2 linked regions of the Pseudonocardia sediminis genome follow. The protein of the gene in region 1 interacts with the protein of each later gene in a pairwise test. Links are inferred from orthologs where the notes say so. Each region holds a gene or a part of one and is shown in the gene's direction. Other genes may lie near its edges. The genes, in order: ndk and EV383_RS07500.

Evidence for each region.
Region 2: the proteins of ndk (region 1) and EV383_RS07500 interact in binary tests that used the Escherichia coli proteins (3 or more experiments, as listed by UniProt). The link is inferred for Pseudonocardia sediminis from one-to-one orthologs.

The regions. Positions count from the first base shown.
Region 1 is NZ_SHKL01000001.1:4,879,991-4,882,814, reverse strand. What follows is about bases 1-2,680. They hold ndk (nucleoside-diphosphate kinase), read left to right. Parts: upstream 1-975; coding sequence 976-1,386; downstream 1,387-2,680. Other genes in these bases: EV383_RS22860 (hypothetical protein), read left to right, coding at 2,037-2,680; EV383_RS22865 (GNAT family N-acetyltransferase), read left to right, coding at 1,404-1,955; EV383_RS22875 (DUF4233 domain-containing protein), read left to right, coding at 484-921; EV383_RS22880 (bifunctional folylpolyglutamate synthase/dihydrofolate synthase), read left to right, coding at 1-419. Also shown: more of EV383_RS22860, read left to right, coding at 2,681-2,813. UniProt on the Escherichia coli protein: Major role in the synthesis of nucleoside triphosphates other than ATP. The ATP gamma phosphate is transferred to the NDP beta phosphate via a ping-pong mechanism, using a phosphorylated active-site intermediate.
Region 2 is NZ_SHKL01000001.1:1,566,719-1,570,052, forward strand. What follows is about bases 1-2,854. They hold EV383_RS07500 (uracil-DNA glycosylase), read left to right. Parts: upstream 1-1,014; coding sequence 1,015-1,695; downstream 1,696-2,854. Other genes in these bases: mnhG (monovalent cation/H(+) antiporter subunit G), read left to right, coding at 1-385; EV383_RS07495 (gamma carbonic anhydrase family protein), read left to right, coding at 456-977; EV383_RS07505 (DUF1707 SHOCT-like domain-containing protein), read left to right, coding at 1,770-2,366; rpmB (50S ribosomal protein L28), read right to left, coding at 2,484-2,675; EV383_RS07515 (DAK2 domain-containing protein), read left to right, coding at 2,844-2,854. In the rest of the region: more of EV383_RS07515, read left to right, coding at 2,855-3,334. UniProt on the Escherichia coli protein: Excises uracil residues from the DNA which can arise as a result of misincorporation of dUMP residues by DNA polymerase or due to deamination of cytosine.

The DNA.
Region 1 (2,824 bases):
AGGGCGGGCAGGGCGTGCCGACGGTGCTGATCGACGCGGCGCACAACCCGGCCGGGGCCAAGGCGCTGGCGCGGGCACTGCAGTCGGAGTTCCGCTTCACCCGCCTGGTCGGGGTCATCGGCGTGCTGCAGGGCAAGGACGCCCGCGGCATCCTCACCGAGCTGGAGCCGGTGCTGCACGAGGTCGTCGTCACCACGAACGGCTCGCCCCGGGCGATGAACCCGGACGACCTGGGCGCCCTGGCCACCGAGGTGTTCAGCGCCGACCGGGTCAGTGTCGAGCCGCTGCTGCGCGCGGCGATCGAGGAGGCGGGGGAGCTGGCCGAGGAGGCCGGTGACTCGGGCGTCGGCGTGATCGTCACCGGATCCGTGGTCACCGCGGGCGAGGCCCGTGCCCTGTTCGGCAAGGAACCTGCGTGATCGCGCCCGCGGGCGCACCATGGGGGAGCGCAGCCGCGCACACGACCACCAGCGAGGAGGACTCGTGAGCGAGTCCGCGAACGACGAGCACGACCCGGCCGGCCCGGACGACGGCGCCGGTGGCGTGCGGCCCCCGGCGACCGACCCGATGAAGGGCATCCGCGGCATTTTCGCGGCCACCCTGATCCTCGAGTCGATCGTGGTGCTGCTGGCCCTGCTGGTGCTGCCGAAGTTCGGCGAGGGCGCCACCGCGGTCGGGGTCACCACGATGCTGCTGATCGCGCTGGCGATGATCCTGGCCAGCGGGCTGCAGCGGAAGTCCTACGGGCTCAACGTCGCCCTCGCGCTCCAGGTGATCACGATCGTCGCGGGGTTCTGGCTGGTCACGGGCCTGGGCATCATGGGCGTGGTGTTCGCGATCGTCTGGGGCATCCTGCTCTGGATGCGCTGGGACGTCCGTCGCAAGATGGAGCGCGGGCTCCTGCCGTCGCAGCAGTCCTGACGGGGACGGGCCCGGTGCGGAGAGCGACGACGACCCGTCGCTACCCTGCTCCGCGTGACTGAACGCACTCTCGTCCTGGTCAAGCCCGACGGTGTCGAGCGCAAGCTCGTCGGAGAGGTGATCTCCCGGATCGAGCGCAAGGGCCTGGGCCTCGTCGCCCTCGACCTGCGCGTCGTCGACCGTGAGCTGGCCGCCCAGCACTACGCCGAGCACGACGGCAAGCCGTTCTTCGAGTCCCTGCTCGAGTTCATCACCTCCGGACCGGTGTTGGCCGCCGTCGTCGAGGGCCCGCGCGCGATCGCGGCCTGGCGTCAGGTGGCCGGGGGCACCGACCCGGTGGAGAAGGCGACGCCGGGCAGCATCCGCGGCGACCTCGCCCTCGAGACCGGCTCCAACCTGGTGCACGGCTCGGACTCCCCGGAGTCGGCCGCCCGGGAGATCAAGCTCTGGTTCCCGGCTCTCTGAGCTCTGTCGGCAGCACCGTGAACTCCGTCCCGGACCCGGCCGCCGGCACGTCGTCGGTGACCGGGCCGCACCCGGTGCCGGACCCGGCCCCGGACATCGCACACGACCTGGGGTCGCTCTGGGTCGCGGTCACCGCGGCCGGCGGCGCCGTCGACTTCGTGGCCGGCGACCCGGAGGACGGGATCCGGGCCCTGGCCGCGACGACGGTCGCCGACGTCCGGGCCGGACGCGCCCGGATGCTGGCGCTCACCGACGACGCGGGCCTCGCGGGGACGGTGTTCCTCACGCCCGGCAGCGGGATCATGGCGCACCGGGCCGAGGTCGGACGGCTGATGGTCCGTCCCGACCTGCGGGGGCGCGGCTGGGGGACCGTCCTGCTGGACGCGGCCGTCGCCGAGGGCACGGCACTGGGCCTGGCGCAGCTGACGCTGGGCTGCCGCGGCGGGACGTCGTTGCCGGCGTTCTACGCCGCGCGCGGCTGGGAGGAGTACGGCGTGCTCACCGACGGCGTGCGCCTGTCCGCCGACGACGCCCGGTCCGTGCATCTGTTCCGGCGCCGCCTGTCCTGACGCACGTCTCTGAGCGGCCAAGATCGGATTCACCCCGTCCGCCGGATGGCCGATCGGGCCGCGGGGGGTCACCATTTCTCCATGACGGTGCTCACCCCGCGCCCCACCTCGCGCGATCTCGTCCGCAGCGTGGTGGTGGCGGTTCTCGCCGTCCTGCAGATCGTGGTCTCCGCCTTCGGGGGCCAGGACATCGGGACGGTCGCGCGGCAGTACGACACACCGCTCCTGGCGGCCGGATGGGCGTTCTCCATCTGGGGACTGATCTACCTGGGCTTCCTGGCCTACGCGATCTTCGCGCTGTTGCCGTCGCAGCGCGGGCGCGAGATCCACCGGCGCTGCGGCTGGTGGCTCGCCGTCTCCGCGGTGGCGAACCCGCTGTGGATCGTCGCGTTCGGCAACGACAACCCACTGGCGGCCCAGATCCTGCTGATCGCGCTGACGGTGGTGCTGGGCGTGGTGTTCGGGCGCCTGTCCCGCGAGCCCGCGCAGAACCGCCTGGAGCGGATCGTGTTCCGGCTGCCGGTGTCGATCTACACCGGCTGGGTGTCGGTCGCGGTCGTGCTGGGCACCCTGGCCACCGGCGTGTGGGCGGGCATCCCCGGTGACGGGGTGCTGGCGCAGGTCGCGGCCGTCGTCGTGCTCGCGGCGCTGATCGTCGTCGTGCTCTCGGTCGTCAGCTCGGCCACCGGCATCGCCGGGTTCGCCGGTGCCGTGGCCTGGGCGCTGGCCGGGATCGCGACGAACGACCGCCCGGTCGCGGTGACGCTCGTCGCCGTCATCGCGCTGCTCACCGTCCTGGTGACGGCCGTGCGCCGGATCACGCGTTCGGTGCAGCCGGGCCTGGTCGCGCTGGGCTGAGGCGCTCGGAC
Region 2 (3,334 bases), 3.3 Mb from region 1 along the record:
GGAACAGATCCGCGACGTGGCGTGCGCCGTGCTGATGCTCGCCGGTGCGGCGTTCTGCCTGCTCGGGGCGCTCGGGCTGGTACGGCTGCCGGACCTGCCCGCCCGGCTGCAGGCCGCGACGAAACCGCAGACGCTCGGACTGCTGCTGATCCTGCTCGGCACCGCGTTCCGGGTGAGCCCCGAGAGCGCGGTGACACTGCTGCTGGTGGTGCTGTTCCAGGTCGTCACCGCGCCGGTGATCTCGCAGATCGTCGGGCGCTCGGCCTACCGCAGCGGCACCCTCGACCGGTCCCGCCTGATCGTCGACGACCTGACCGCCCAGGTCGAGAGGGACGAGCGCGACGCGGCCGACCGCACGACCACCACCGACCCCGACCGGACCTGACACCGGCGTGCCGCGGTCGGGGAGGGCCACCCGCCGGGCGGCCGGGGAACCGGTTTCGTAGGGTCTGCGTGTGCCTCTGTACGCGCTCGGTGACGTCGAACCCGACATACACCCGGATGCCTACGTGCATCCCGACGCCGTGGTGATCGGCAACGTCACCCTCGGTGCGGAGTCGTCGGTCTGGCCGACGGCGGTGCTGCGCGGCGACGACGGCCGGATCGAGATCGGCGCCCGCACCAGCATCCAGGACGGGTCGATCATCCACACCACGCTGCGCCAGGCGACGATCATCGGCGACGAGGTGACGGTCGGGCACAACGTCCACATCGAGGCGTCCACCGTCGGGAACCGCGTGCTGATCTCGTCCGGCTCGGTGGTGCTCAACGGCTCCGAGATCGGCGAGGGCGCGATCGTCGCCGCGGGTGCGGTCGTCTCGCCGAACGCGGTCGTCCCGCCGTACCGGATGGCGCTCGGCGTCCCGGCTCGGGTGCGGGAGGGGTACGAGGTACCGGAGGACCGCTGGCGGTACGCCGTCGAGTCCTACGTCGCACGAGGCAAGCGGTTCCGTGCGGAACTGCGGAGACTGACCTGAGCGTGGAGCCCGCACGACGCGCACGAATTCTGGAGAACTGATGGCGAAGCCGTTGAACGAGATCGTCGAGGCCGGGTGGGCGCAGGCGCTGGAGCCGGTCGCCCCGGTCGTGGCGCAGATGGGCGAGTTCCTGCGCGAGGAGATCGCGGCGGGGCGTCGCTACCTGCCGGCGGGCGCGAACGTCCTGCGGGCGTTCCAGCAGCCGTTCGACGAGGTCCGCGTCCTGATCATGGGCCAGGACCCGTACCCGACGCCGGGCCACGCGGTCGGGCTGTCGTTCTCGGTGGCGCCGGAGGCGAAGCCGATCCCGCGCTCGCTGTCCAACATCTTCCGCGAGTACTCCGAGGACCTCGGGCACCCGGCGCCGTCCACCGGTGACCTGACGCCGTGGACCGAGCAGGGCGTGCTGCTGCTCAACAGGTGCCTGACCGTCGAGCCCGGCACGCCCGGCTCGCACCGCGACAAGGGCTGGGAGGCGGTCACCGAGCAGGCCATCCGCGCACTGGTCGAGCGCGACGCCGACCCGATGGTGGCGATCCTGTGGGGCCGCGACGCCCGCAACCTGGTTCCGCTGCTCGTCGACGTGCCGATCGTCGAGTCGGCGCACCCGAGCCCGATGTCGGCCGACCGCGGCTTCTTCGGGTCCCGCCCGTTCTCCCGGGCGAACGACCTGCTGGAGGAGATCGGCGGCGACCCCGTCGACTGGAAGCTGCCCTGAGACCTCGACGCCGGGAAGTCCTGTCCGCGTCACGGATCGGTGACGTGACGAGGACGCGTCGGTAGGCTGGCCCGGTGGGTGATCCGGGGGAGCTGCGCATATCCGACGCCGACCGGGAGGTCGCCGCGCAGCGGCTGCACACGGCTCTCGGTGAAGGTCGCATCACGCTCGTCGAGCTGGAGGAACGGCTCGACGTCGTCTACGCGGCCAAGACGTTCGCCCAGCTCCGGCCACCGCTGGCCGACCTGCCCGGGGCCGGTCCGGCGCCCGCCGGCGTCCCGGCCGTCCCGCACGGCCGCCCTCCGGCCGATCGGCTGCACCTGCGTACCGAGATGGGCACCGTCAAGCGCGAGGGCGACTGGCAGGTGCCGGCCGCGATGATGCTGACCACGCACATGGGCTCGATCCACCTGGACCTGTCGACCGCCCGGTCGGTGCCGGCCCGGGTGGACGTGGAGGTCTCGCTGGGCATGGGCTCGGCGACCGTGGTGCTGCCGCACGGCGCCACCGCCGACATCGACGGCGTGCGTGGCTCGTGGGGGACCGTGAAGTCGAAGGTCCCGGCCTCGGCCCCCGGGTCGTCGCCGCACATCGTGTTCACCGGCAAGGTCGGGATGGGCTCGCTGACCGTCCGCGGGCCGCGCCCGGTGTGGATGTCGCTGTTCTCCTGAACCCGTCGGACGCCCTGCCCGTCCGACGCCCGGCCCGTCGCCGGGTCCGGACACGAGAAAGGGCGGTCCCGCCGGGACCGCCCTTCGTCGTACACCCGGCACTGCCGGGCGGCCCGCTCAGGTGCGGACGACCTTGCCCGCCTTGAGGCAGGAGGTGCAGGCGTTGAGACGCTTGCGGTTCCCACCGTTCAGGCTGGCGCGAACGGTCTGGATGTTCGGGTTCCAGCGACGGTTCGTGCGGCGGTGCGAGTGCGAGACGGACATGCCGAAGCCCGGACCCTTGCCACAGACGTCGCAGACGGCAGCCACGTCGGACACTCCTCTGATTGACGATCTGGTCAGGTGTTGCTCGAGACCAAGCCCGGCGATGCCGGGGCTCGGCCTCCCAGTCTAACGATCCCGGTCCCGCGACCGCAGGCGGGTCGGCGGCGGCGCCCCGGCCCGGGTGAGGGCGGCGGTGACCTAGGCTCGACGCCCGTGGCCCCGTCGTTCGACTCCGAGCTGCTGCGCCGCTGGATCGACGCGGCGACCCGCAGCCTGTCACGGCACCGGGCGGAGATCGACCGGATCAACGTGTTCCCGGTCCCCGACGGCGACACCGGATCGAACATGCTGCTCACGGTGCAGGCCGCGCTGCGGGCACTGGATCCGGCCCGCCCGCCCACCACCGACGGCCGGGGGACCTCCGGCGACGCGCAGGCGGACGTCGTCCCGGCCGACGGGGTGGCCTCCGGTGCCGCGGCCCCGGATCTTGGACCGGCCGGCGCCGCGGACGGCTCCGACACCCCGGCGACGGCGGCGGCCCTGGCCCGCGGCGCGCTGCGCGGGGCGCGCGGCAACTCCGGGCTGATCCTCACCCAGCTCCTGCGCGGGATCAGCGACGAGCTGGCGGCGCGGACGACCCCGGACCGCCGGGCCGCGTCCGCCGCGGGCGGGGCGTTGTTCGCCTCGGCCCTGCGGCGCTCGGC